One region of the Streptomyces incarnatus genome, then DNA from elsewhere that is predicted to be linked to it. Evidence: riboswitches for the same ligand, from Rfam matches in the RefSeq annotation. Region 1 holds a riboswitch; each other region holds the start of a gene.
What was found. Region 1 has a riboswitch for cyclic di-AMP ahead of ABB07_RS33110 (C40 family peptidase). Riboswitches for the same ligand answer to the same signal wherever they lie in the genome.
Positions count from the first base shown of each region.

Region 2: it holds a riboswitch for cyclic di-AMP, as region 1 does, so the genes downstream of both, ABB07_RS15150 (C40 family peptidase) here and ABB07_RS33110 (C40 family peptidase) in region 1, are expected to answer to the same signal.
Region 3: it holds a riboswitch for cyclic di-AMP, as region 1 does, so the genes downstream of both, ABB07_RS20380 (M23 family metallopeptidase) here and ABB07_RS33110 (C40 family peptidase) in region 1, are expected to answer to the same signal.
Region 4: it holds a riboswitch for cyclic di-AMP, as region 1 does, so the genes downstream of both, ABB07_RS09860 (M23 family metallopeptidase) here and ABB07_RS33110 (C40 family peptidase) in region 1, are expected to answer to the same signal.

Region 1 covers NZ_CP011497.1:7,292,566-7,299,678, reverse strand. The annotation lists gene ABB07_RS33120 (ATP-dependent Clp protease proteolytic subunit) at 1-490, shown strand, start outside; gene ABB07_RS33115 (hypothetical protein) at 498-803, shown strand; cyclic di-AMP (ydaO/yuaA leader) riboswitch at 1,223-1,376, shown strand; gene ABB07_RS33110 (C40 family peptidase) at 1,380-1,853, shown strand; gene ABB07_RS33105 (LysE family translocator) at 1,861-2,478, opposite strand; gene ABB07_RS33100 (LysR family transcriptional regulator) at 2,562-3,485, shown strand; gene ABB07_RS33095 (ATP-binding protein) at 3,648-4,106, opposite strand; gene ABB07_RS33090 (helix-turn-helix domain-containing protein) at 4,321-5,181, shown strand; gene ABB07_RS33085 (DUF397 domain-containing protein) at 5,191-5,412, shown strand; gene ABB07_RS33080 (8-amino-7-oxononanoate synthase) at 5,479-6,606, opposite strand; gene bioB (biotin synthase BioB) at 6,754-7,113, shown strand, end outside.
Region 2 covers NZ_CP011497.1:3,426,566-3,433,678, reverse strand. The annotation lists gene ABB07_RS15170 (C40 family peptidase) at 1-848, opposite strand, end outside; gene ABB07_RS15165 (hypothetical protein) at 1,433-1,972, shown strand; gene ABB07_RS15160 (hypothetical protein) at 2,067-2,420, shown strand; gene ABB07_RS15155 (SLAC1 family transporter) at 2,424-3,389, opposite strand; gene ABB07_RS15150 (C40 family peptidase) at 3,759-4,934, opposite strand; cyclic di-AMP (ydaO/yuaA leader) riboswitch at 4,942-5,111, opposite strand; gene pcrA (DNA helicase PcrA) at 5,323-7,113, shown strand, end outside.
Region 3 covers NZ_CP011497.1:4,531,173-4,538,285, reverse strand. The annotation lists gene ABB07_RS20390 (PrsW family intramembrane metalloprotease) at 1-665, shown strand, start outside; gene ABB07_RS20385 (aldo/keto reductase) at 882-1,826, opposite strand; gene ABB07_RS20380 (M23 family metallopeptidase) at 1,897-2,922, opposite strand; cyclic di-AMP (ydaO/yuaA leader) riboswitch at 2,932-3,078, opposite strand; tRNA gene ABB07_RS20375 (tRNA-Met) at 3,379-3,452, shown strand; gene ABB07_RS20370 (dihydrofolate reductase family protein) at 3,524-4,657, opposite strand; gene ABB07_RS20365 (MarR family winged helix-turn-helix transcriptional regulator) at 4,720-5,229, shown strand; gene ABB07_RS20360 (GTP cyclohydrolase II) at 5,371-6,003, shown strand; gene ABB07_RS20355 (MFS transporter) at 6,123-7,113, opposite strand, start outside.
Region 4 covers NZ_CP011497.1:2,224,208-2,231,320, reverse strand. The annotation lists gene ABB07_RS09870 (M16 family metallopeptidase) at 1-242, shown strand, start outside; gene ABB07_RS09865 (M16 family metallopeptidase) at 239-1,627, shown strand; cyclic di-AMP (ydaO/yuaA leader) riboswitch at 1,874-2,037, shown strand; gene ABB07_RS09860 (M23 family metallopeptidase) at 2,050-2,802, shown strand; gene ABB07_RS09855 (GntR family transcriptional regulator) at 3,001-3,687, shown strand; gene ABB07_RS09850 (HPr family phosphocarrier protein) at 3,836-4,117, opposite strand; gene ABB07_RS09845 (bifunctional acetate--CoA ligase family protein/GNAT family N-acetyltransferase) at 4,296-7,113, shown strand, end outside.

The DNA of each region.
Region 1 (7,113 bases):
CGTGATGGCGCAGTTCATGTACCTCGAACACGCCGCCCCGGAGCGGGACATCACGCTGTACGTCAACTCCCCCGGCGGCACGTTCAGCGCGCTGACGGCGGTCTACGACACGATGCGCTACGTCAGTTGCGACGTGGCGACCTACTGCCTGGGACAGGCCGCCTCTCACGCCGCGCTGCTGCTCGCGGCCGGCACGCCGGGCAAGCGGTTCACCCTGCCGGGCGCCCGCATGGTGATCGAGCAGCCGCAGCTCCCGGAACCGATGCAGGGTCAGTTCAGCGATCTGCTCATCCAGGCCGAGGAGTTGGCCCGGATGCGCACGGTGGCGGAGGAGATGCTGGCACGGCACACCGGGCGCACGGCCGAGCAGGTGCGGCGCGATCTGGAGCGGGACCTGGTCCTCGACGCCGCCGGGGCGGTGGCCTACGGCCTGGTCGACGCCGTCGTGCCCGGCCGGCGGAGCACCCCCGGCGCACCGGACGCGAGGTGAGCCGCCGATGCTGCCGGAGCTGCCGCCACTGCCCGCACTCACGCGTGCCGAGGGCGATCTGATCGACCGTTATCTCGAGGCCGCCGACCTGCTGGGCCGCATCAACCCCGCGCACGGCGGGGACACCTATCACGGGCTGCGCGCCGCCCAGGCCCTGGCACGCAAGGCCGCAGAGCTGCGTGACGCCCTCGCGTTGATGCACCGGCGGGGCGAGACGGAGCTGCACGGGGACACGCTGGCACGGGCCTTGCGGGTGCTGGACGGCGAACGCCGTACCGCGCGCGTCGCGCTCCCGCCCGACGGTGTCGGCTGATCCGGACGCCGGACCGGCCTGACGCGGCCCGGGTGTCGACAGGAGCCGCCCTCGCCGGAGTTGAAACGGCCCGAACGACGTACCGCCGACCGGTGTATATCCCGATCATTCTACGAGCCTCCCGACTTGCGCCCAGCGTGTGTCCGCCGTTCCCGAGAAAGCGCTTCTTCCCAGGTCGGGGGCTACGTCGGGGATCTGACGGCGCCTCGAACAGAACACTGTCCACCCGAACGGGCGAGTGGTGAGTAACACCACAAATCCACGGATGCATTGGGATTTTCGGACCGGTGTGGGCGAAGATCCCGTCCGACGACAAGCCCCCGCCACCGCGGCGGGGCGGTCCGGGCGGACGCCGAGTCCTGCCGCCGTCCCGGATGACCGGTCGACAGGAGTGGATCGGCAGGAGTGGAGGACCCAGGCAAGACGGGTCGCCGGAACGGATGTTCGTCTGCACGTCGCAGACGGCCGGACGTTCCGAGCAACCCTTGGGGTGAAGCCGCGGCAACGCGGCCGGGCAACTTCGCCAGCCCGAATCCGACAGGTCATCCTTCACAGGCGGCTGACGAAGGGTTGCGCATGACTGCGCCTAATCGTGTCCCGTCGCTCATGGTCCGGGCCGGCACGGCCTCGGCCCTCACCCTCGCCGCCGTCGGCGGCTCGATCGCGGTCCCCGGGCTCGCCACCGATGCCTCGGCCGCGACCCTCGCGACCAAAGCACTGCAGGTCGCGGCCTCGAAGAAGGGGTCCCCGTACCAGTACGGGGCCACCGGGCCGCGCAGGTTCGACTGCTCGGGGCTGACGCTCTACTCGTTCAAGAAGGCGGGCAAGACCCTGCCGCGGACCGCCGCGCAGCAGTACAACCGGACGAACCACATCTCCGCCAGCCATCGCAGGGCTGGTGACCTGGTGTTCTTCCACTACGGCTCGAACGTCTACCACGTCGGCATCTACGCCGGGCACAACAAGATCTGGCACGCCCCGAGGACCGGTTCCGTGGTCCGGCTCGAGAAGATCTGGACGTCGAGCGTCTGGTACGGCCGGGTCAGCTGACCCGCCGTCAGGGCAGGAGCGGCTCCAGCAGCAGGGCCGCTCCCAGCACCGTCAGCGCCACCCCGGTGCCCGCCTGGAGCCCACGGGCGGCCCGGGGCCGGCGCAGCCATCCGCCCAGCCGGTCCACCAGCAGCGCGACCACCTGGAACCACACCAGCGCCAGCGCGCACACGATGAGCGCGAGCAGCAGGGTCCGGGGCAGCGCGGGGCTCCCGGCGGGCACGAACTGCGGCAGCAGGCTGAGGAAGGTCAGCGAGGCCTTCGGATTGAGGACGTTGGTGACGAAGCCCTGCCGGAGCGGGTGCGCCGGCTCGGCCGCCGTGTCCTTCGGCGACTGGACGGCTCCCCGCAGCGACCACAGCGTGCGCACCCCGAGGTGCAGCACATAGGCGCCGCCCAGCAGTTGCAGCGCCCGGAACAGCGCGGGCACGGCCACCAGCACCGCCGCGACACCGGCCACCGCCAGGGTGGTGTGCACCAGGAGTCCGCCCGCGATACCGAGCCCGCAGACCGCGCCGGCCCGGCGTGAGACCAGCGCGTTGCGTACGACCACGGTGAAGTCGGCGCCCGGCATGGCGACCAGACCGGCGGCGATACCGGTGAAGGCGATGAGCTGTCCGTCCATGTGCCCAGACTGCCTTGGCAGAGCCTTCAGCAGGTATTTCGGCTTTTCTGGGTGAGCCTGAAGCAATGCTTTAGGCTGGTCCCATGTACGACCCCACCCGGCTGGCCGCACTGGTGGCCGTCGCGGAGGCCGGCTCCATCACCCGGGCCGCCGACCGGCTCGGCTACACGCCGCCCGCCCTCTCCCAGCAACTGGCCAAGCTGGAGCGGGAGGCGGGTACCGCGCTGCTGGTGCGGCACCATCGCGGGGCGCGGCTGACCGAGGCGGGCGAGGTGCTGGTGGCCCGGGCCCGGCGGGTGCTGGACGAGCTGGAACAGGCCCGGCACGAGCTGGCCCGGCTGACCGGTCTCACCGGCGGCGCGCTGCGGCTCGGCACCTTCCCGACCGCAGGGGTGCATCTGCTGCCACCGGCGCTGAGCGCGTTCCGCCGGGCCCACCCGGACGTGACGCTGTCGGTCGCGGACTACGATCCGCCGACCGGGGTCACGGCGGTGGCGGCCGGCGAGGTGGACCTGGCGCTGACCCACACCTACCACCCGGCCGAGCGCTCCCCGGTGCCGTCGTCGGTGCGTCTGGAGCCGGTCCTGGTGGAGGAGCTGGTGCTGGTGACCGCGCCCGGACACGCCCTGAGCAGCACCTCGTCCCGGCTGCCCCTGGCCGAGCTGGCAGGACAGCCGCTGATCAGCATGGCGCCGCACCATCCGGCCCGCCGGGACATCGAGGCGCTGCTGTCCGAGGCGGGCGCCACACCGGCCCTGCTGGTACCGACCCCGGGATACGCCGTGGTCTGCGCCCTCGTCAGCGCCGGGCTCGGCGTGGCCGTCGTCCCCGAGATGGTGGCCCGCACGGCCTCCACACCGGTCGGCGTACGCCCCCTGGAAGCGGGCCGCCTGCACCGCACCATCTCCGTGGCCTACCGCCCGGACGAATCCACGCCGGCCGCGGACGCCTTCCGCGCACTGCTCCGAGGAGCCTTCGGCCGAGCGGGCCGCTCGCCGGGAGCTTGAGCGCCCGAGCGGGCCGTCCCGGGGCCTTCGGTGTTGTCCTGCCGTACCGGGGTGACCTTGCCTTGCTCCCTCGGGCACCCTCGTGTGTCGTCACCCCGTCCTCCTCGATGCGGCACGCGGTGAGAGCACCAGCACCACGCGCCCGCGCCCCTGTCCGGAGGGCTACGGCTCCTGTGGTCCCGCCGCGGGAACCGGCTCGGCCGGGATGATCCACGGGAGTTCGATGGAGACCGTCTTGCCACCCTCGCGGGTGGGGCGGACACGGAGTCTGCCCCCGCACTCCGCGGTGAGCCAGCGGATGATGACCATGCCGCGGCCGTTGTCCTGCTGGACGGCGGCGGGCAGTCTCTTCGGAAAGCGCGGGTGACTGTCCGTGACGCCGATGCGCAGATGTTCGTCACGGTCCAGCGCGATGTCGACCGTGAAGGTGGGTGACTGACCGAAGGTGTGCTGTACGGCGTTCGTGGCGAGTTCGGAGACGATGAGCCGCACGGTGTCGGCCGTCTCGGTGTCCGACGGCAGGCCCCACTCCGCGAGCGTGCCCACGACATACGTGCGGGCCGCGGAGACCGAGGCGGGATCGCTCGGCAGAGTGACGGATGCTTCCAGATGGTCTGCCATGGCGACGTCGTCCCTTTCCCACGGGACCGCAGTCCGACACGGAGCCGGATGGTTCGAGTACGGTCCCGGACTGGTGCTTGCTCGTCAGACTGCCATCACGGGGCCGGTCACGGGGAGCGATCCACCAAGATATGCATATATCTGTCGCCCAAAGCGGTGAACTCTACGACGCGAGACCGTATTTGGGCGGCCCGGAAGGAGTAAGGAGGAGCCCATGCAGAACGGGCCGGCCGTGCGCCGCCGCAAACTGGGCGCCGAACTGCGCACGCTGCGCACCGGTGCTGGGCTCACGAGCGGTGATGCGGCCCGGCTGGTCGGCTGGCACCAGTCGAAAGTCAGCCGTATCGAGACCGGGGCCAGTGGTGTGAAACCAGCCGATGTGCGGTTACTCCTCGACGCCTACGAGGTACGCGACGGACAGCTGCGCGAGTTGCTGCTGATGCTGGCGGGCTCGGACGGTACGGGCGACCGGCACCGCTGGTGGCACGCCTACCGCGGGGTGCTGCCGCCCGCGTACCGGGACTTCATCAGCCTGGAGTCGCAGGCCAGCACGATGCGCACCCTGGAGACCACGGTCGTACCCGGCCTGCTGCAGACGCCCGAGTACGCCCGTGCGGTGACCCGGGCGGCCGTGTCGGACCTGGACGAGGAGGGTCTGGACGCGCTGGTCGAGGTACGGCTGGCCAGGCAGGACGTGCTCCGCGCCGACCCCCCGCTGGAGCTGAGCGCGGTGCTGGACGAGGCGGTGCTGCGGCGCGAGGTCGGCGGCCCCGAGGTCATGACCCGGCAGCTGGAGCGGCTGATGGAGGCGGCCCGGCTGCCCCAAGTCCGGCTCCAGGTACTGCCGTTCAGCGCCGGAGCGCATGTCGGCCTCACCGGGCCTTTCGTTATCTTGTCATTTCCGAGCACTTCTGATCTGGACGTGGTTGTTCTCGACCAGTTGACGAGTAGCCTCTACCTCGAACGGAAAGAAGACCTCATGGCCTACGCGGAGGCCTTCGACACCCTTCGGATGCACGCCCTTTCACCCGAGGACACGTTGGACTACATCGCCGGGATAGGTGACGGCGCGTAAGGAGGCACCATGTCAGCTCTGCCTCGGAACGTCCCTGCCAGTACCGACCTGCACGACGTGCGCTGGTTGCGCAGCAGCTACAGCACGGGAGCCAACAACTGCGTGGAGACGGCCCGGCCGCGCTCCGGCCCCGGGGCCGGACTGCTCGCCGTGCGCGACTCCAAGAACCCGGCCGGACCCGCGCTGCTCTTCTCCGCCGGGAGCTGGTCCGGTTTCCTCAGCACTCTCTGATCAGAACCGATCTCGACCGGTCACTCATAGCCATCCAAGGTTGAAGCACGGCCGTGTCACGCCGACTCATGGTCGCGTTTCGCCGATCACCCGTACAGCGCGTTCGATCTCGGCCCCGGACAGGTCCGCGCGGGCCGTCAGCCGCAGCCGTGAGATGCCGTCGGGCACGGAAGGAGGACGGAAACAGCCCACGGCGAGCCCCGCGGTACGGCAGTCGGCCGCCCAGCGCACGGCCTGCTCCGGGGACGGAGCCCGCACGGAGACCACCGCGGCGTCCGGACGCACCGCTTCCAGACCCGCGGCGGTCAGCCGTGCGTGCAGGTCCGCCGCCACCGCGCGGGCCCGCGCCGCACGCTCCGGCTCGCGGACGAGCAGCCGCAGTGCCGCGAGCGCGGCGCCGGCCGCCGCCGGGGCGAGGCCGGTGTCGAAGATGAAGGTCCGGGCCGCGTTGACCAGGTGGTCGATCACCCGCGCCGGGCCGAGCACCACTCCGCCCTGACTGCCCAGCGACTTGGAGAGAGTGGCCGTGACCACCACGTCCTCGGCACCCGAAAGACCGGCCGCGTACGGAGCGCCCCGGCCGCCGTCGCCCAGCACCCCGAGCCCGTGCGCGTCGTCCACGACCAGTCCCGCGCCGTGCTCCCGGCACGCCTCGGCCAGCCCGGCCAGCGGGGCCCGGTCGCCGTCGACCGAGAACACCGTGTCGGAGACGGCGATCGCCGGTCCCTGGTGGGTGGCCAGGGCCTTGCGCACCGCCTCCGGATCGGCGTGCCCGACGACCTGCCGCTCGCCCCGCGCCAGCCGGCAGCCGTCGATGAGGGAGGCGTGGTTGCCGGCGTCGGAGACGATCAGCGAGCCGTGCGGGCCGAGCGTGGTGACCGCGGCCAGGTTGGCGGCGTAACCGGAGGAGAACACCAGCGCCGCCTCGAAACCGCAGAAGGCGGCCAGTTCGCGCTCCAGCTCGGTGTGCAGCTCGGTGGTGCCGGTGACGAGCCGGGAGCCGGTCGAGCCGCCGCCCCAGGTCCGGGCGGCCCGCACGGCCCCCTCGGTGACCTCGGGATGGTGGGCGAGGCCCAGGTAGTCGTTGCTCGCCAGATCCAGCAGGGCTGACTCGGCGGGGCGCGGGCGCAGGGTGCGTACGAGTCCGGCGCGGCGGCGCGCCTCGGCCTGCTCGTCGATCCAGCCGAACGCCATGGGTCCTCCGGGGCTTTTGTAGGTAGCGGACAGACACTAGCGGCACTACCGGTCACCCACGGTGTGGCAATACCCACACGGTGATCCGCCTTCGTTGTGCGAACTCTCCTTGGCCCGGGGCGGTCCCGTAGGACAGGATCAGGCCTCATGGACCTGCTGAACACGCTGGTGGACAAGGGGCTGCGGCGCGAGCTGCCGACCCGCGAGGAAGCGCTCGCCGTGCTGGCCACCTCCGACGACGACGTGCTCGATGTGGTGGCCGCGGCCGGAAAGGTGCGCCGGCACTGGTTCGGGCGACGGGTGAAACTCAACTATCTGGTGAACCTCAAGTCGGGCCTGTGCCCGGAGGACTGCTCCTACTGTTCCCAGCGACTCGGCTCGAAGGCCGACATCCTGAAGTACACGTGGCTCAAGCCCGACGAGGCCTCCAAGGCGGCCGCCGCGGGCCTCGCGGGCGGCGCCAAGCGGGTCTGCCTCGTGGCCAGCGGGCGCGGCCCGACGGACCGT
Region 2 (7,113 bases), 3.9 Mb from region 1:
GAGATGCCGGCGGAGCGGTAGGCGGCCTGGACCAGTCCCGAGCAGTCGAAGGCGTCCGGGCCGGCCGCGCCCCACACATAGGGGCTGCCGAGCTTGGCGTAGGCGTAGGCAAGGGCCGCCTCGGCGCGCGCGTTCGGGGCGTCGGCCGATCCGGCCTGCTGCAGCGCGTCCCGGGGGCCCGAGGCCGAGCGGGAGGCACGACCGGGCGCCCCGCCGTCACCGGCCACCTCGGCCCGCTGCTGCGGAGTGAGCCGCGCCAGCAGCCGCCGGGCCTCGTCCAGCTTGCCGGTGATGGTCTTCTTCTGCTGTCGCAGCTCGGCCTGCCGGGACCGCAGCGACGTCAGCTCGATGCGTGCCGCACCCCGCAACTGCTCGATCTCCCGCAGCTGTTCACGCACCCGGGACACGGCGGCGGCCTGCCGGTCACCGGCCCGCTCCACGAACCCGGCGTTGTCCAGGTACCGGTCGGGGTCGCCGGACAGGGCCAGCTGCCAGGTCGGTGCGAAGCCGCCCTCGCGGTACTGCGCCGCCGCGAACGAACCGAGTGCCTCCCGGGCCGAGCTGAGCCTCTGCTGCTTGCGGGCGGTCTCGTCCCGCAGCGCGTTCAGCCGCCGCTGCGCCGTGTCCGCCTTCTCCTTCGTGCCGTCGTACTTCTCGGTCGCGGTCTCGGCCTCCTGGTACAGCTTGTCGACCTGGGCCTTCACCTGCGCCGGCGTCAGCTGTGGCTCGGCGTGTCCCGTCCCGTCGAACCCCGCCGCTGTGGCCGCCCCCGCCAGGGCGATCGTGGCGGCCGTCCGTGCCGTAGGGCCGCCCATCGAGCGTTGCCGGGGCTTGCGGTGCGCTGCCACCTGGACCGTCACGTCCTTCCGTACGACTCGCACGACCGAGCAGTCCGTGCGTCCGGCGGCGGCCCGCACAGGGGAAACGGGCCACCGCCGGACCTTTCTCGGCGGTGGTGGCCGACGGCCGCCCCTGGCCCGGGCGGTGGTGGGGAGCCGGTCACCTGGGGGAGGACGCTAGGCCCGACTGTGACGAGTGGGTAACGCGGTGTACGGAACTGGTCCCGACCGACCGGGAGGTGACCGGAAGTGACCGCATGACCGTTCTGGAGTCGTTGGCTTCACGCAGCGTGGTGACCGAAGCGCGCAAAGCGGGACGCGCAGGAGGCGTGAGGTGCTATGGGGCGCATATATGCAAGATCGCCCGCGTGCTCGCCGGCCGCTGCGGCCGGGGTCGGTGAACCCAGCCCGTTCGCCATCGAATCCAGCCGTTGCGGCGAGGCGCACGGTTCCGTCAGCCCCATCGTCCCGGAGGATGACGGCCCTTCCGCCGTCTGACCGATCCCGCCGCACAGGCCTCGTGCAGGCGGCTCATCCGCGTCCGCCGCGCAGGCTGACGCCAAAGCATCGGGAGGCGCGTGAGCATGAGTCCCATGAGCATTCAGCCGTCCGCCACTCCCGCCACACCCTCGCCGACGCCACCCCGCTGGGCCGTCCGGGCCGCACACCTGACCACCGTGGTGGTCCTGCCGAGCGGTCTCTGGCGCATCGCCTTGGTGCTCGGATGTCCCGCCGGTTACACAGAGACGGGCTTCAGGACCTTCGACACGTTCGGGGCCAAGGTGTGGATGCTGACGCTCAGCGTGCTCTGCGAGCTCGCCGCCTTGCTGACGATCGGCCTGGTGCGGCCGTGGGGCGAGGTTGTCCCGCACTGGATACCGCTGATCGGAGGGCGGAGGGTTCGTCCCATGGCCGCCGTCGTCCCTGCCGCCCTCGGCGCTGCGATCCTGACCGTGATCTGGGCCGATGTCCCCTGGTGGTGGACGTATGCGCACGAGGACATGACACCCACCGGAAACCTGGTCGTCGGCATTCTCTACCAGCCGTTGGTGCTCTGGGGCCCACTGACCGCGGCCGTCACGATCTCCTACTACCGCCGCCGCTGCGTCCGGGTTCAGCCGGTCGACGGTTGAGCCGGCCGTTCTTCATGGGCCGACGGCTGACGCCGGACTTCTACGGCACCCTGCCGTCTCTGGGGCTGCTGCCGACGAATTAGGCTCCGGGCCCATGGACGCACTCATCCATCTCTTCGTCGGCCTGCACATCATCGGCATCGCCGCGCTGCTCGGCGGTTTCCTCACCCAGATGAAGGCGATGGGCCAGGGCACGGCCCAGTTCGTGCCCGGGATGCTGCACGGCGCGCTGACCATGCTGGTCACCGGTGTGGCCCTGGTCGGCCTCAACCAGGCCGACGACCACCACGTCAACACCATCAAGATCGGCGTCAAGCTGGCCCTGCTGATCGTGATCCTCGGGCTGGTCTACGTGAAGCGTGACGAGGAGAGGATCGACAAGGGCATGTTCGGAGTGGTCGGCGCGCTGACCACGGCGAACATCTTCATCGCCGTCCTGTGGACCTGACGGTCATCCGTCCCTGCCGCCGGCGCGGGCCGCGAGCACCGCACCGGCGGCGACCGCGAGCCACACCACCGCCGCCGCCCACAGCAGCACCCGTCCCGGCCGGTTGAGCCACGGGACGCCGAGGGCGGTCGCGACGGCCAGCGTCGCCACCGCCGTCATCCCCATCGGGAACACCGTCGCCCACCGCAGCTCGTGGTAGCCGGGCCGGGGCCGCGCCGCCTCGGCGGCCAGCAGTACGACGTACCCGACCAGGTCCAGCACGAGCAGCACGACTGTCATATTGCGCAGCACGCTCCGTTCGCCGTTGTCCCACAGGTACATGCCCGTGTCCCCGGCGACCATCAGGTTGGCCCCCGCCAGCGCCGAGATCGCCAGTGCACCGCCCGCGATCCAGTGGTCGCCCGCCCCCTGAAGCACCTGCCGTGCGTCGAAGTGGGCCAGCGCCAGGCCGTAGAGCACCAGCCCCAGCCAGAACAGCACCAGCGCGGTGTGCGCGAGCCATGCCGTGCGCTCGGCCGCGGCCAGCGTGGCGGCCAGTACGGCGAGCCCCTCCGTGGCCACACAGCAAAGGAACACCGAGCCCGCCATGCGCGGCCTCCAGTGCCGTACGACCAGGACCAGCAGCACCGGCCAGAGCAGCGCCGCGAGCGCCAGCAGCGCCTCGGCGGGGGTCTGCCGGCCCAGCGCGGAGATCCGGGTGCCGAGCACCGTGGTCGCGGCGACGGAGGTGAGCGCGCCAGGGCTCGCCGACTCGGACACCCAGCGCCGCCGCTCGCCGACCAGCCGCACAGCGAAGTCGGCGGCCAGCGCGGCCCAGGCGACACACGCCATCGCCAGCACGACCCGGGAGACCGTCTCGGCGCCGGTCATGTGCAGCCCCACCGACAGCACGCCGGTCGCCATCACGGCGGCCCCTGCCGCGGGGGGCCGCCCCGCCCACCACGCGAGCAGACCTGAGATGCCGGGCATGCGCCCGATGCTAGGGAGCCGAGGGGCCCCGGCCCGGAAGGGCACGCGCGCGTGGAGACCAAAAACGCCGGTACGCGCGCGTGGGCGGGACTCAGCGACCCGTGCCGGGAGGAGCAGGGCGCCGGGCACTCCGCGCATGGCGCGGGCGGGGCTCAGCGACCGTGCCGGGAGGAGCAGGGCGCCGGGCACTTCGCGCATGGCGCGGGCGCATCCGGCGCCCTCGGCGCGGATCCCATGACTCCCAACCCCCGCACGCCCACGCGCGCGTGGGCGTGGAATGCTGCGGCACCGTGCCTGGACATGCAAGGCGGTGGCACGCACGCGTGCAGCGGGACGGACCGGGGCCCGCGCCCGGGTCACGAGGGGCGGTCAGCCCGGGCGGACCACGCTGTGGATGATCGACTCGCCGCCGTAGTAGATCGACTCCTCGCGGACGTACGCGCCCGGCTTGGGGGCGTGGATCATCATGCCGTTGCCTATGTAGACGCCGACGTGGCTGATGTCGTCGTAGAAGAAGATCAGGTCGCCCGGCCGCGCGTCGGCGAGCGAGACCGTGGTACCCGCATTGACCTGGTCGTACGTGGTGCGCGGAAGCGTGACGCCGGCGGCCTTCCAGGCGGCCTGGGTGAGGCCCGAGCAGTCGTAGGAGTCGGGCCCGGTGGCGCCCCACACATACGGCTTGCCGATCTGCGCGCGGGCGAAGGCGATCGCATTCTCGGCCTTCGTGTCGTACGAGCCGGATGTGGACCCGGTCGAGCCGGATCCCGTCGAACCGGAGGCGGACCCCGACCCCGACCCCGTGGACGAGGACGACGACGAGCCGGCCTGCTGCCGGGCCGCCTGCTGCTTGGCCAGCTCGGCCGCCTTGCGGGCCGCCTCCTGCTGCTTCTCCCGCTCGATGGCGGCCAGCCGCGCCTTCTCCTGGGCCGTCAGCTGCGACAGCAGCTCGCGCGCCGAGGCGAGTTTCCTCTGCACGGTGGCCTTGGCGGTCTGCAGGTCGTGCTGTGAGTCGGTCAGCGTCTGGAGGCTCTCCGCGGCCTCCCGGCGCTTCTTCATGGTCGCGGCCTGCTCGCCGATGTAGTCGTCGACCGCGCTCTTCTCCCGCGAGGTCAGCCGGTTCATCAGCTGGGTCTGGTCGAAGTAGTCCTGCGGGTCGTTCGCCAGCAGGAAGGTGGCCGTGCCGGGAGCGGCGGTGCCGGTGCGGTACTGGGCCGCGGCGAAGGATCCCAGCTCCTCACGGGCCGTGTTGAGGCGTGCGGTGCGCCGGGCGACCTCGTCGCGCAGGGCGTCGGCGCGGCTCCGCTGTTTGCCGGTGCGCTCCTTGGCCGCGTCGTACTTCTCGGTGGCCGACTCCGCCTGGCGGTAGAGGTCGTCGACCTTCTTCTCGACCTCTTCCAGGCTCGGCTTGGCGTGATCGGTTCTCGGGGCGGCCTCGGCGGTCTGCGAGAACACCGCCATGGAGGTGAGGGCGGCGGTGGCGAGGGCGGGGGTGCGGAGACCGGCTCCGGTGGTTCCGCCGGGGCGCGGCTTGCGGTGCGACGCCAAGGGAGGCGACTCCTTCCAATGGGCCGCCTACCGGGTTAGCTGTCGGGTTCGGGCGGCGGTTCGGAAGGGTTGCCCTACGGCGTCGTCCCGGGCGGGAGTCGGCCGATTCACCCCAGGATCGGTGGGTCCCCGGCTCCGGGCACCACGCGGGCGCACCGGACTCGGCGGAGGCCGCGCACGCGGCCTGACGGCAACCTAGCCAACTGGTGTGACTAGTGTGAAGGTTGGTGCGTGATATGTCCGATACATTTTCGTGATCTGGCGCTGAAATCACGTTCCCGTCATCGGCCGATTCCGCACGGTGAGTGGCTTTCCCGGGCGGGCTTCGGCGGCCATCTTCCCGGGACGGCGACCGGTTGTCGGTGGGGCACCCTAGACTCGGAGAGCGATGAGCAGCCTCTTTGACGACAGCTTCCTGGCGGACCTCCAGGCCCCTCGCGGGCACGAGGAGGAGCCCCCGCCGCCGCCCGAGGACGATCACGCTCCGGAGCCGCTTCCGGACGATCTGTTCGGCGGGAAGTTCGACATGCCGCCGGACCGGGACACCCACTACCGCGACGGCGCGCCCCGCCCCGCGATCGACTCGGCGGCGCTGCTGGAGGGGCTGAACGACAACCAGCGCGCGGCGGTCGTGCACGCCGGCTCCCCGCTGCTCATCGTCGCCGGCGCCGGCTCCGGCAAGACCCGCGTGCTCACCCACCGCATCGCGTACCTGCTCGCCGAGCGGCATGTGCACCCCGGCCAGATCCTCGCGATCACCTTCACCAACAAGGCCGCGGGCGAGATGAAGGAGCGCGTCGAGCACCTCGTCGGCCCGCGCGCGAACGTGATGTGGGTGATGACCTTCCACAGCGCGTGCGTGCGCATCCTGCGCCGCGAGTCGAAGAAGCTCGGCTTCACGTCGTCGTTCTCGATCTACGACGCCGCCGACAGCAAGCGTCTGATGGCCCTGGTCTGCCGCGACCTGGACCTCGACCCGAAGCGCTTCCCGCCGAAGTCCTTCAGCGCGAAGATCAGCAATCTGAAGAACGAGCTGATCGACGAGGAGGACTTCGCCGCCCAGGCCACCGACGGCTTCGAGAAGACCCTCGCCCAGGCCTACGCGCTCTACCAGTCGCGGCTCCGCGAGGCCAACGCGCTCGACTTCGACGACCTGATCATGACGACGGTCAACCTGCTGCGCGCCTTCCCGGACGTCGCCGAGCACTACCGCCGCCGCTTCCGGCACGTCCTGGTCGACGAGTACCAGGACACCAACCACGCCCAGTACGCACTCGTACGGGAACTCGTCGGCACGGCAGAGCGCCCCGCCGACGAGGGCGACACCCCGACCGGCGAGTACGACATCCCGCCGGCCGAGCTGTGCGTCGTGGGTGACGCCGACCAGTCGATCTACGCCTTCCGGGGCGCGACCATCCGCAACATCCTCCAGTTCGAGGAGGACTACGCGGACGCGACGACGATCCTGCTGGAGCAGAACTACCGCTCCACGCAGACCATCCTGTCCGCGGCCAACGCGGTCATCGAGCGCAACGAGTCCCGCCGCCCGAAGAACCTGTGGACCAACGCCGGGCAGGGAGCGCGGATCACCGGTTACGTCGCGGACACCGAGCACGACGAGGCCCAGTTCGTCGCCGACGAGATAGACCGCCTGGTCGACGCGGGCGAGGCCAGGGCGGGCGACGTCGCCGTCTTCTACCGCACCAACGCGCAGTCCCGTGTCTTCGAAGAGGTCTTCATCCGCGTCGGCCTGCCCTACAAGGTCGTCGGCGGCGTCCGCTTCTACGAACGCAAGGAGGTCCGGGACGTCCTCGCCTACCTGCGCGTCCTCGCCAACCCGGAGGACTCGGTGCCGCTGCGCCGCATCCTCAACGTGCCCAAGCGGGGCATCGGTGAGCGCGCGGAGGCGATGATCGACGCCCTCGCCCAGCGCGAGAGGATCAGCTTCCCGCAGGCGCTCAAGCGCGTGGACGAGGCGTACGGCATGGCCGCGCGCTCCACCAACGCCGTCAAGCGGTTCAACACGCTGATGGAGGACCTGCGTACGATCGTGGAGTCCGGAGCCGGTCCGGCCACCGTCCTGGAGGCCGTGCTCGAACGGACCGGGTATCTGGCCGAACTGCAGACCTCCACCGACCCGCAGGACGAGACCCGCATCGAGAACCTCCAGGAACTCGCG
Region 3 (7,113 bases), 2.8 Mb from region 1:
TCACCACCCTCACCGGCCTCGGCTTCGGCACCGCCGCGCTCTCCGCCGAACGGCAGCGCGCCCGGCGGGCGCTGCTGCCGGTGTGCGGTCTGCTGCTCGCGATGAGCATGCACGCCTTCTGGAACGGCTCCTCCACCTTCGGCGAGTTCGGGTTCTTCGCCGTCTACGGCTGCTTCATGGTGCCCGTGTTCGGGCTGCTGACCTGGCTCGCGATCTTCACACGGCAGCGGGAGCTGCGGACCGTGCGGGAGGAGCTGCCGGCGTATGTGCTGGCGGGATGGCTGGGGCCGGCCGAGCCGTTCGCGCTCGGGTCGATGCGGGCGCGGCGGACGGCCCGGGACTACGCCCGGCACCACGGCGGCCGGCCGGCGGCGCGGGCGGTGGCGCAGTACGAGGGGTACGCCACCTCGCTCGCCGTTCTGCGGCACCGGGGGCGCAAGGGGAAGGCCGGGGCCGGCTTCGTCGTACGGGAGCGGGAGCTGCTGGACGAGCTGTGGAAGCGGCGGGAACTGGCCCGGCCGGCGCTGGAGTACGCGGCGCGGGTGGCTCCGCCGGTTCGGCCGGTGTATCCACCGCCGGTACCGATGCCGGTGCCCATGGCGTATGAGCCGGGGTACGGCTATCCGGCGGCGCCCTACTCCGCTTACAACCCGTATCGGTCGTAGCCGATCGGGCCGCGGAGAGTTCGGCACCGCCGGAATGCGCCGTCGTGGCTGAGCGCCGTCGCGGCGGAGAAATCAAGCCGCAGCGGAGAAATCGAGCCGCGGTGGGGAAGATCAAGCCGCGGTGGGGAAGATCAAGCCCCGGCAGGCAGATCAAGCCGCAGCAGGGAGATCAAGCCGCGGCGGGGAGATCGGGCGGAGCTTGCGGCTGGCGAAGGGTCAGGCCGACGCCTCTGTCAGCTTCCGCACTTCCTCCTCCGTCAGGGTCAGGCCCACCACGTCCAGGAGGGCCGGGAGCTGGTCCACCGTGCGGGCCGAGGCGATCGGGGCCGTGACCGTCGGCTGGGCCGCGAGCCAGGCGAGGGCGACCCTGGCGACGGGGGCGTCATGGGCGGCGGCGATCTCGTCCAGGGCCGCCAGGACCCGCTGGCCGCGCTCGGACTCCGCGTACCCCTGGGCCCGGCTCGCACGGGCGCTGTCGACCTTGGTGCCGGGGCGGTACTTGCCGGTCAGGAAGCCCGAGGCGAGGGAGAAGTAGGGCACCGCGGACAGGCCTTCCTTGGCGACCAGGTCCTGCAGCGGGCCCTCGTAGGTGTCGCGGGAGACCAGGTTGTAGTGGGGCTGGAGGGCGACATAGCGGGCCAGGCCCTCGCGGTCGGAGAAGTCCAGGGAGGCCTTCAGGCGCTCGGGGCTGATGTTCGAGGCGGCGATGTGGCGGACCTTGCCCGCCTTCACCAGCTCGTCCAGCGCGCCGATGATCTCCTCGACCGGGACCTCGGGCTTGTCGAAGTGGGTGTAGTAGAGGTCGATGTGGTCGGTGTCCAGGCGGCGCAGGGAGGCGTCGGCGGCCGCCTTGATGTTGGCAGCGGACAGGCCCTGGTACTCGGGGTGCTGGCTGACCTTGGTGGCGATGACGACGTCGTCGCGGTTGCCGCGGGCCTTGACCCACTTGCTGATGATCGTCTCGGACTCGCCGCCCTTGTGGCCGTCGATCCAGGCGGAGTAGGAGTCGGCGGTGTCGATGAAGTTGCCGCCGGCCGCCGTGTAGGCGTCGAGGACGGCGAAGGAGGTCTCCTCGTCGGCGGTCCAGCCGAAGACGTTGCCGCCCAGGCAGAGCGGGAAGACCTGGAGGTCGGAGGAGCCGAGTGTGCGCAGAGAGGTCATGCCCCAAGTCAACGCCGACGGTGGATCATCCCATTCCACCGTCGGCGCCGGATTCACACGAATGCCACGGTCAGGGGTTGAGCCCCTTGTCGCGCAGCCACGGCGCCGGGTCGATGGCGGTGGCCTGGCCGTTCGGGTGGACCTCCAGGTGCAGGTGCGGGCCGGTGACGTTGCCGGTGGCGCCGACGCGGCCGATGACCTGGCCGGTGGAGACCTTCTGCCCCACGGAGACGTTGATCGAGGACTGGTGGCAGAACCACAGCTCGGTGCCGTCGTCCAGGGTGATGACGGTGCGGTAGCCGTAGGCGCCGGCCCAGCCGGCCTGGGTGACCGTGCCGCTGTGGACGGCCTTGATGAGGGTGCCGGTGGGGGCGGCGAAGTCGAGGCCGGTGTGGTAGCCGGAGGACCACATCGCGCCGGGCTGCCCGAAGGTGCCGGTGATCGTGTACGAGACGACCGGCAGCGTGTACTGCTTGGCCAGCTCGGCCAGCCGCTTGGCCTCGGCGGCCTTCTTGGCGTCGGCCTCCGCCTTCTCCTTGGCGGCGGTGGCCTGGGCGGCGGCCTCCTTCTCCGCCTTGGCGGCCGCGGCGGCGGTCTGCTGGTCGGCCGCGGCGATCGTGGCGGCGATGGCCTTGGTGTCGGCCTGGCCCTTCTGCTGCTCGGCCTGGGCCATGATCCGGTTGCGCAGGGCCTCGCCCGCGCTGCCGCTGTCCCCGCTGTCGGTGGTCACGCCGACCTTGCTGAGACCGGTGGCGGTGGCCTGGTGCGCGTCGGAGGAGCCGCCGAAGATGTGCTCGACGGAGTCCAGGTCCGGCAGGGATATGGAGACCGGCGGCTTGCCGGTGTTGGCGCTGGCCATGCCGCCCGCGCCGACCGCGGCGATCACGCCGACGCCGAGGACGGTGGAGCTGCGCGCGAAGCCGCCGCGCTGCTTGCTGACGCGGTGCCGGCCCCGGGCCGCGGCGACGGAGTCCTCGGTGGGGTTCCACTCCTCCCAGGGCCCCTCCTCGGCGCGGTAGGCGCCGTAGCCGAAGGTCTCCGGCTGGGCTTGCGAGGGCACGAACGGGGCTTCTGGGGCGGGCCGGTTGGACGCCACTCGGGCGTACTCCTTTCCTTCCTCCGCCTACCGGGTTAGCTGACGGGTTCGGAGCAGGAAGGTCTCCTACGCGCGTATACCAACTGCGGCATTCGCGCGATTCACCCCAAGGTGGTGGTTCCCCGGTTCCCTCGCGGGATTCGGCGCGTGCGCACGGAGCCGCCTCTTGTGACGGCTGGGACGACCGCGCTGCGTTATCGAACGTTAATAGACCTGCCAGTCACTTTCCAAGCCGTTCGGCTTGATCATTAACGTTTTCCGGCCCGGACTTACCGGCCAGGACCACGGCAAAACGGGCGAGTTGGCCGCAGTTCAGGAGTCTCGGCGTTTTTGATGGTGTCTCAGATGTTATGCGGAGGGCTGTCGTCCGGTCACCCTCCGTGAAGACGATCAACCACCCCGGGAAAGTGGGTGTGCATGCTGCCCTGAGCATGGGGTACTCTGGAGTCACAACGACGCGGGGTGGAGCAGCTCGGTAGCTCGCTGGGCTCATAACCCAGAGGTCGCAGGTTCAAATCCTGTCCCCGCTACTGAAGACTCAGGGCCTGGAATCCACTGGATTCCAGGCCCTGAGTGTTTCCCGGCCCGGCCGGGCCGGGCATCAGCCCAGCAGGTGCCTGTTCGGCGCCTTGGCGAGTTCCGCCAGCTCAGGCAGTACGACCACCTCGGCACCTCCCTTGACCAGGACCCCCGTCCCGTCGGCCCCCGCCACGAACGTGTCCGGCTCCTGCCACGCCGTGACCACCCTGCGCACCCCCGCCCGCAGAATCAGCTCGGCGCAGGGTGCCGGGCGGGAGGCCCGCCGGGCGCAGGGCTCCAGGCTGCTGTAGACCGTGGCACCGGCCAGCCGGGGATCCGCCGGGTCGAGCTTCGCGAGCGCCGCCTCCTCCGCGTGGACCACCGGGTCCTCACCCTCCCGCGAATGCCCCCGGGCCAGCTCGGTGCCGTCTTCGGCCACGACGACCGCCCCGACGCTGAAGGCCGTCCGCGAGGGCGGACACAGCGCGGCCAGTTCGCACGCCGTGCGCAACCAGTGACGGTCGGCCGCGGCGGGCAGCGGGCCGGTGCCGGGGGCCGTGGGCTCATAGCGCATGAGGACGACGTCCTCGATCCTGCGGGTCTCGGTCAGGCGCAGCCGGCCGGCCTGGTAGCCGCCGGGGCCGAACAGGCGGGGTGCGGCCGGGTCGCCGACGAACAGCGGGGCGAGGACCAGCTGGAGCTCGTCGGCGAGGCCCAGCCGCAGCAGCTGGGTGTGGACCGTGCCGCCGCCCTCGACCATCAGCCGCTCGACGCCGCGCACGTCGTGCAGGTGGGTCAGCAGCGCCCGCCAGTCGAGCTCGGGGCCCAGCGGCACGATGCCGGCGGTGCCGCCGACGCGTCCGGCCGCCCGCTCGGCGCCCTCGTCGGTCGTGTAGACGAGCTTCTCGCCGCCGGTGTGCCAGAAGGCGGCGCCGGGGTCGAGGTCGCCGCCGGCGGTGACGGTGACCTTCAGCGGGTACTCCGGCCGGCCCGCCCGCACCCGCGCCGCGCGGCGCTCGGCGGAGTTGACCAGCAGCCGCGGGTTGTCGGCGCGGATCGTGCCGGCGCCGACCAGGATGGCGTCGACGGAGGCCCGTACCGCGTCGACCCGGTCGAAGTCGGCCGGACTGGACAGCAGGAGCCGGTCCGGGCCGGTGTCGTCCAGGTAGCCATCGAGGGAGACGGCGGCGGACAGCAGCACGTACGGGTACGACATCGGCGCGGTCTCCCTGCGAGGCGAGTCTTGGTTCAAGTTTGAAACAAACTTACACTGGCGGCATGACGACCCGCTGGCTCAGCCCCGAGGAGCAGCGCGCCTGGCGCGCGTACCTGGCCGCGACGCACCTCCTGGAGGACGCGATCGACCGACAGCTCCAGCAGGACGCCGGCATGCCGCACCTGTTCTACTCCGTGCTGGCCAACCTCTCCGAGGCGCCCGACCGGCGGCTGCGGATGACCGACCTCGCCGAGTCCCTGAAGATCACGCGCAGTCGGCTGACGTACGCGGTGACCCGGCTGGAGCGGGACGGGCTGGTGCGCCGGGAGGACTGCCGCTGGGACAAGCGCAGCAGCATCGCCGTGCTGACGGACGAGGGGCTGGCCGTACTGCAGCGTACGGCGCCCGGGCATGTCGAGACCGTGCGCGCCACCCTGTTCGACCGGCTCACGCCGGAGCAGGTGGGCCAGCTGGAGGAGATCTGCGCGGGGATCGCGCGCGGGCTGCAGGGCGACGGTGGCGAGTCCGGCACGGAGGACGTGCCCTGGCGGCGGCGTTCGTCCTGTTCGTGACCGGCCCCCTGATCGGATCGCCTGACCACCCCTGAGTGGATCACCTCAATCCGATTGCTTTAACTTTTAAGCATGGGGTAGGGTCCCCTGCGTACCGCTGCTTCAAAACTGAAGCACATGCCCGCACCCGGAGGGACCCGCATGCCCGACACCCCCGCCGCCACGCCGCGCGCCCGCGTCCGGGTACCGCTGCGCTTCCACGACGGCTACAGCGTCGACGCCGAACTCGTCACCTTCCACGGCCTGGCCGACGGCCAGGAGCACGTCGCCGTTGTCCTCGGCGACCCCACCCCCGGCACCGTCCCGCTGGTGCGCCTGCACTCCGAGTGCCTGACCGGGGACGTCTTCGGCTCGGCCCGCTGCGACTGCGGACCCCAGCTGCGCGAGGCGGTCGAGCGCATCGCCGACCGCGGCGGCGTCCTGCTCTACCTCCGCCAGGAGGGCCGCGGCATCGGTCTCTACAACAAGCTCGACGCCTACGCCCTGCAGGACCAGGGCCTCGACACCTACGAGGCGAACGCCGCGCTCGGCCTGCCGGAGGACGCCCGCGACTACACGGCCGCCGCGCAGATGCTCGCCGCCCTCGGCATCGGGGAGCTGGACCTGCTGTCCAACAACCCCGACAAGGCCGAGCAGTTGCGCGCACTGGGCGCGGTGGTACGGGACCGGGTGCCGACCGGTGTCTTCACCACGGCCCACAACGTGCGCTACCTGCGCGCGAAGGTCCTCCAGACCCGGCACACGCTGCCGCTGGCCGAGCTGAGCGTGGGCTGAGCCCGCCGGCGGGGCGGGGACCGAACGCCGCCCGTCGGCGGGGGCCGGGGGACCGATCACCACCCGTCGACCGGGCCCGGGGGACCGATCACCACCCGTCGACCGGGCCCCTTGACCGATCACCGCCTCTGGGCGGCGCCGTCACCGCGGCCGCCGACGGCCCGGGAGGGCCAGCGCCGGGAGGGCCGCCAGGGCCAGCAGGGTCGCCGCGACGGCGTCGCGGTGCGGAAGCCGGACGGGTGCGTGCCCGCACTGCCCAGCACCACCGACAGCACGGCCGTGCCGACGGACGCGCCCAGCTGGGAGTTGATGCTCAGCGCGGTGCTCGCCGCGGCGAGCCGCTCCGCGGGCAGGCCCCGGCTCGCCGTGGTCATCGTCGGCATCAGGACCATGCCGGTGCCGACGCCCATCACCATGGCCGACGCGACCATCCGCCAGGGGGCGATCCCGGGCACGCCCACCTGCCACGCCGTCAGCGCCATCCCGAGGGCGGCCACCGCGATCCCGGCCCCGACCAGCCGGCGCGGAGCCGTCCTGTCGATCCGTCGCGCCGCGATCTGCATCGTCGTACCGACGACGAGACCGACCGGCGCGCCCAGCAGTCCGGCCGCCGTGGCGCTCAGGCCCCGCTCCTGCTGCCAGTACAGCGGGCCGAGCAGCATCGAGCCGAAGTAGCCGCAGGTGAACAGGGCGAGCGTGCCGACGCCTGCGGCGAAGGTACGGTCGCGCAGCAGCCGCAGGTCCAGCAGCGGAGCGGACGTGGTGAGCGCCCGGCGTACGAAGGCCGCGACGAGGGCCGCGCCGACGAGCACCGGCACGAGGGCACCGGACGCGGTGAGGTCACCACGCTCGCCGCCCCGGGCGAGGCCGTAGAGGAGCAGGGCGAGGCCGGGGGACAGCATCAGCAGGCCGGGGAGGTCCAGGCGGGTGGGGGGTGTCAGGGTGCCGGTGGGAGGTGCGGTGCCGGTGGTCACGGTGCCGGCGGGTGTCACGGTGCCGACGGGCGTCCCAGCCCCGGCGGTCCTGCTGGACACGGCCGTACTCTCGGTTCCGGCCGTGCTACCGATCGCCACCGGCCTCCCGGCACCGGCCGTACTCTCGGTGCCGGAG
Region 4 (7,113 bases), 5.1 Mb from region 1:
GCCGGTACGCCGTCCTGTTCGGCGACCCGCAGCTCGCCCTCACCGCAGTCAAGCGCGTCCTGGAGGTGACCCCGCAGGAGGTCCAGGAGGTCGCCCAGGCCCGTCTGCGCCCCGACAACCGCGCGGTCCTGGTCTACGAACCGAAGTCCCCGGAGCAGGCCCCGGACGCCGACGTGCCCGAGGACCCGGAGCAGGAAGCCACCGTAGAGGCCGGTAACGAGAACGAGGAGACGGCCAAGTGACCGAGCTCGCCACCATGGACTTCCACCCCCAGCCGCAGCCCGGCGAGGCCAGGCCGTGGGCGTTCCCGGCCCCCGAGCGGGCCGCGCTCGACAACGGCCTGACCGTGCTGCGCTGCCACCGCCCCGGCCAGCAGGTCGTCGCCGTAGAGGTGCTGCTGGACGCGCCCCTGGACGCCGAGCCGGCCGGCCTGGACGGCGTCGCCACGATCATGGCGCGGGCCTTCTCCGAGGGCACCGACAAGCACTCCGCCGAGGAGTTCGCCGCCGAGCTGGAGCGCGCGGGCGCCACCCTGGACGCGCACGCCGACCACCCCGGCGTCCGGCTCAGCCTGGAGGTCCCGGCCTCCCGCCTGGCCAAGGGCCTCGGCCTGCTCGCCGACGCGCTGCGCGCGCCCGCCTTCGCCGACAGCGAGGTCGAGCGCCTCGTCCGCAACCGCCTGGACGAGATCCCGCACGAGCTGGCCAACCCCTCCCGCCGGGCCGCGAAGGAGCTCTCCAAGGAGCTGTTCCCGGTGGCCTCGCGCATGTCGCGCCCGCGCCAGGGCACCGAGGAGACGGTCGAGAAGATCGACGCCGCCGCCGTACGCGCCTTCTACGGCCGGCACGTACGCCCGGCCACGGCCACCGCGGTCGTGGTCGGCGACCTCACCGGGGTCGACCTGGACGCGCTGCTCGGCGACACCCTCGGCGCCTGGACCGGCACCCCGGGCGAGCCGCGGCCCGTGCCGCCGGTGACCGCCGACGACACCGGGCGCGTGGTCATCGTGGACCGGCCCGGCGCCGTGCAGACGCAGCTGCTCATCGGCCGCGTCGGCCCCGACCGGCACGACCGCGTGTGGCCCGCCCAGGTGCTCGGCACCTACTGCCTCGGCGGCACCCTCACCTCCAGGCTGGACCGCGTCCTGCGCGAGGAGAAGGGCTACACCTACGGTGTGCGCTCCTTCGGCCAGGTCCTCCGGTCCGCGCCGGACGGCACGGGCGCCGCGATGCTCGCCATCAGCGGCTCCGTGGACACCCCGAACACCGGCCCCGCGCTGGAGGACCTGTGGAAGGTGCTGCGCACCCTCGCGGCGGACGGCCTGACCGACGCCGAGCGGGACGTGGCCGTGCAGAACCTCGTGGGGGTGGCACCGCTGAAGTACGAGACCGCGGCCGCCGTCGCGAGCACACTCGCCGACCAGGTCGAGCAGCACCTGCCCGACGACTTCCAGGCGACGCTGTATCAGCAGCTGGCCGCGACGGGCACGGTGGAGGCCACCGCGGCCGTCGTCAACGCCTTCCCGGTGGACCGCCTGGTGACCGTCCTCGTCGGTGACGCCGCCCAGATCAAGGCGCCGGTCGAGGCGCTCGGCATCGGTGAAGTGACCGTGGTGGCGGCCGAGTAGAGCGGGCCGCCGCGGCGGCCGGGCACGCCCGAGCGGACGCACGCGCGCGTGGGGCCCTGACGGTCTACGGACCGTCAGGGCCCCTGTTGTTCCACTCCCTTCCCCAGATGCCCGATTTGAGGCGGAGGTTGCCCGTCTGCCCTGTGGGATGCGCTACAAAAGCCCGGATCCGTTTGGGAATCCGAAGCGGGCTTCCGTAGCGTCGTCCGGGCTGTTCGTCAGGCAGTGCGCCGCACCCGCGGCACCGGACAGCCATCGCCGAGTCCCCGTACGGCGCGAGCCAGGGGAGCCGGGGACCCACGCAGTCCCTGGGGTGAATCGGGCGCCCGCGCGAGCCGCGAGGGGGCCCGTAGGAGACCTTCCTGCTCCGAACCCGTCAGCTAACCCGGTAGGCGAGAGGGAAGGAAAGGACCAGCCACTCCATGGCGTTCATGTGCGCCACCGGGAAGCACCGCAAGCCCGGCCGGGTCAAGCGCACCACCGCTCAGGCGGCGGGCATCGCGGCCCTCACCACCACCGGTGTCATCGGCACCCTCGCCGCCTCCCCGGCGCTCGCCGCCGAGAACGCCGGGAACGGCGTGGAGCAGACCGGCCTCACGCCGGTCCTCACCGTGAGCGACGACGTCGCCGAGCACATCGACGCGCAGGCCACCGCGCAGAAGAAGGCCGCCGAGCAGAAGGCGGCCGAGGAGGCCGCGGCCAGGAAGGCGAAGGAGGAGCGCGAGGCCAGGGCCCGCGCCGCCCGCGAGGCCGAGCGCAAGCGCCTGAACGCCTTCGTCGCCCCGATAGCCGACTCCTACGTCTCCACCGGCTACCAGGCCAGCAGCTCCCTGTGGTCCTCCGGCCACCACACGGGCATCGACTTCCACGCCGCGACCGGCACCCCCGTCCACGCGGTCGGCTCCGGCACCGTCGTCTCCACCGGCTGGGGTGGCGCGTACGGCAACCAGATCGTGATCCGGATGGCCGACGGCATGTACACCCAGTACGGCCACCTGTCGTCCATCGGCGTCTCGGTGGGCCAGCGGGTCGTCCCGGGCCAGCGGATCGGCCTGTCCGGCGCGACCGGCAACACCACCGGCCCGCACCTGCACTTCGAGGCCCGTACGACCCCCGACTACGGCTCGGACGTCGACCCCGTCGCCTACCTCCGCAAGCACGGCGTGAACGTCTGACGCCGCACCGCGCGGCATCCGGCGCCCCGGCTCACCGAGCCGGGGCTTTCGCCGTTTTCCGCGGTGTCCGGCGGACCCTGTGACCAAAAAATATCCATGGATTCCGGCCCGCCGTCGGAAATTCCGGCTCATTGGAATAGAGTCACGGAACACGCGTCCATCGTCGACGTTTCACGGGGATTAAGGCGGAGGTCGGTCATGCGTATTCCGGCGCACTCGGTGTGCACGGCCATCCGGGACGACATCGTCGCGGGTGTCTACGAGCGCGGTGGCCGGCTGACCGAGGAAGTCCTGGCCCGCCGCTACGGCGTCTCGCGCGTCCCCGTCCGCGAGGCCCTGCGCACCCTGGAGGCCGAGGGCTTCGTGGTGACCCGCCGGCACGCGGGCGCGTGCGTGGCCGAGCCGACCGAGCAGGAGGCGGCCGACCTGCTGGAGATGCGCATGCTGCTGGAGCCGCTCGGCGCCGCCCGGGCCGCCCAGCGGCGCACCGAGGCCCATCTGAAGGTGCTGCGCGGTCTCGTCAGGCTGGGCCAGGAGCGGGCCCGCAGCGGCAGCAGCGAGGATCTGCGCTCGCTGGGCGGCTGGTTCCACGAGACGCTCGCCCAGGCCGCCGGCAGCCCCTCGCTGACGGCGATGCTCACCCAGCTGCGGCACAAGATCGCCTGGATGTACGCGGTGCAGGCACCCCCGAGCCCGGTGGACCACTGGGCGGAGCACGGCGCCATCGTCGACGCGGTGGCGCGCGGCGACGGGGAGCGCGCGCGGGCGGTCACGGCACTGCACACCGAGCGCGCGACGACCGCGCACCGGCTGCGTTTTTCCGGGGGCGGCGAGCGTGTGAGGACTTCGCAACACGCCGTAAACATGTCGGGTCTTCGGCATTAACACGGGCGCCGTATACAAAGAAGAGTAATTCGGCGCGGTGTATTTTCGCTGCCCGAATTCAGGTGTGCGCGCAATGAGCCCGGAAAGGGCGGAGCCGCGCCGCCCGAAAACAGGCGACGCGGCTCCGGTGTTATCCGTGCGCTGGTGTTCAGACCGTCTCGGGCAGTTCCTCGAGGCCCTCGGAGACCAGCTTGGCCAGACGGTCCAGGGCGGCGTCCGCGCCCTCTGCGTCGGAGGCCAGGACGATCTCCTCGCCGCCCTGGGCGCCAAGCCCCAGGACGGCCAGCATGGAGGCCGCGTTGACGGGGTTGCCGTCAGCCTTGGCGATCGTCACCGGGACGCCTGCGGCCGTGGCGGCTCGGACGAAGATGGAGGCGGGGCGGGCGTGGAGGCCCTCGGCCCAGCCGACGTTGACGCGGCGCTCAGCCATGTGTTGCTGCCCTTCAGTCTTCAGGGTTGTCTAGACCAGTTTCCCATATCGCGAAGCGTGCCCGGAGCGGACCTTCGTCCACCCCGGTGCGGCGCCGGAACCGCGGCCTCGGTTCCGGCTTCCGTCCTCCACAGACTGCCCCGCGCCGTTGTCGGACGCGAGCCGTACTCTGGGGCCCATGCAGACCTCGGCGGACCGGCAGGACCGGCACCACTACCCCGCCCACTGGGAGGCGGACGTGGTGCTGCGCGACGGGGGTACCGCGCGCATCAGGCCCATCACCGTTGATGACGCCGACCGCCTGGTCAGCTTCTACGAGCAGGTCTCGGACGAGTCGAAGTACTACCGCTTCTTCGCGCCGTACCCCAGGCTCTCCGCCAAGGACGTCCACCGCTTCACGCACCACGACTTTGTGGACCGGGTGGGACTCGCGGCCACCATCGGCGGCGAGTTCATCGCCACCGTACGCTATGACCGCATCGGCGCCGACGGCATGCCCGCCACCGCACCCGCCGACGAGGCCGAGGTCGCCTTCCTGGTGCAGGACGCCCACCAGGGCCGCGGCGTCGCCTCCGCCCTGCTGGAGCACATCGCGGCCGTCGCCCGCGAGCGCGGCATCCGCCGCTTCGCCGCCGAGGTGCTGCCCGCCAACACCAAGATGATCAAGGTGTTCACGGACGCCGGGTACACCCAGAAGCGCAGCTTCGAGGACGGCGTCGTCCGGCTGGAGTTCGACCTCGAACCCACCGACCGCTCCCTCGCCGTCCAGCGCGCGCGGGAGCAGCGCGCCGAGGCCCGCTCGGTACGGCGGCTGCTCATGCCCGGCTCGGTCGCGGTCGTCGGCGTCGGCCGTGCCCCCGGCGGGGTGGGCCGCAGCGTCCTCGGCAACATCCGGGACGCCGGGTACGGCGGCCGTCTGCACGCCGTGAACAAGGCCTTCCCGGAGGACCTCGCCGAGGTCGACGGCGTGCCGGCGTACCGGCGCGTGCGCGACATCGGCGGCCCGGTGGACCTCGCCGTGGTCGCCGTACCGGCCGAGCACGTGCCCGCCGTGGTCGCTGAGTGCGGGGAACACGGAGTGCAGGGGCTCGTCGTGCTCTCCGCCGGGTACGCCGAGAGCGGGCCCGAGGGGCGCGAGCGGCAGCGGGCCCTCATCCGGCAGGCCCGCGCGTACGGCATGCGGATCATCGGGCCGAACGCCTTCGGGATCATCAACACCGCGCCCGGCGTCCGGCTGAACGCCTCCCTCGCCCCGGAGATGCCCCGCCCCGGCCGCATCGGCATGTTCGCCCAGTCCGGCGCCATCGGCATCGCCCTGCTGTCCCGCCTGCACCGGCGCGGGGGAGGGGTCACCGGGGTCACCGGCGTGTCCACCTTCGTGTCCGCCGGCAACCGCGCGGACGTCTCCGGCAACGACGTCCTCCAGTACTGGTACGACGACCCCGAGACCGACGTCGTCCTCATGTACCTGGAGTCCCTCGGCAACCCGCGCAAGTTCACCCGCCTCGCCCGGCGGACGGCGGCGGCCAAGCCGCTGGTCGTGGTGCAAGGGGTCGGTTCCGCGCCCCAGGGACACGCGGTCCGGGCCACCCGGCTGCCGCCCGCCACCGTCTCCGCCCTGCTGCGGCAGGCCGGCGTGATCCGGGTCGACACGATCACCGAGCTGGTCGACACGGGGTTGCTGCTCGCCCGGCAGCCGCTGCCGGCGGGGCCGAGGGTGGCGATCCTGGGCAACTCCGAGTCGCTGGGCGTGCTGGCGTACGACCGGTGTCTGGCGGAGGGGCTGCGCCCCTCGCTTCCGCTGGACCTGACGACCGGGGCGACGGCGGAGGACTTCCACGGGGCGCTGGCGCGGGCCCTGGCCGACGACACGTGCGACTCCGTCGTGGTGACCGCGATCCCGGCGATCGGGGAGGCGTCGCCGGGGGATGCCGAGCTGGCGGAGGCGCTGCGGTCGGCTGCGGCCGCGGTGCCCGGGAAGCCGGTGCTCGTGGTGCATGTGGAGCTCGGGGGGCTGGCGGAAGCGTTGTCGGCCGCGGCGAGTACGGCACCTGCCGCCGTCGAGAAGGCGCCCGGCACCGAGGGCGGCGCCCACCCTTCCCCGCCCCCGGCTCCGCTCGAGCGGTGGGACCCCCGTCGCCCCGCGGAACGGTCGCCCACCGCGGCGGCGGAGACCGGCGCGCCCACCGGGGGAGCGGCAGCGGCCAGGCCTGCGGAGGGCCGGCACCTCATCCCCGCCTACCCCGCCGCCGAGCGTGCCGTTCGCGCGCTGGCCGAGGCCGTCAAGTACGGGCAGTGGCGGCGGGAGGCCATGGATCCGGGGAAGGTGCCGGAGTACGAGGACATCGACGAGAAGGGTGCCGCGCGGCTGATCGGCGAGCTGCTCGCGCGCGGGGAAGGGCTGACGATCTCCGACGCGGAGACCTGCGAGCTGCTCGGCAGGTACGGCATCCCCGTGCGGCGCGCGCTGCCCGCGCCCAGCCCCGACGCCGCCGCGGAAGCCGCCCGTTCCCTCGGCTACCCGGTCGCCCTCAAGGCCACCGCCCCGCATCTGAGGCACCGTGCCGACCTGGGCGGCGTACGCCTCGACCTCGCGGACGAGGAGCAACTGCGCCGGGCCTACGCCGAGTTGACCGAGCTGTTCGGCAAGCCGGAGGAGCTGCGCCCGGTGGTGCAGGGCATGGCGCCGCGCGGCGTCGACACCGTCGTACGGGCCGTGATCGACCCGGCGGCCGGGGCGGTGCTGTCCTTCGGGCTCGCCGGGGCCGCCTCCCAGCTGCTCGGGGACATGGCGCACCGGCTCGTCCCGGTCACCGACCGGGAGGCGACCTCGCTGGTGCGGTCGATCCGTACGGCACCCCTGCTGTTCGGCTGGCGCGGCTCCACGCCCGTCGACACCCCGGCGCTGGAGGAGCTGCTGCTGCGGGTGTCCCGGCTGGCGGACGACCACCCGGAGGTGGTCGCCGTCACCCTGGAGCCGGTCGTCGTCGCCCCGC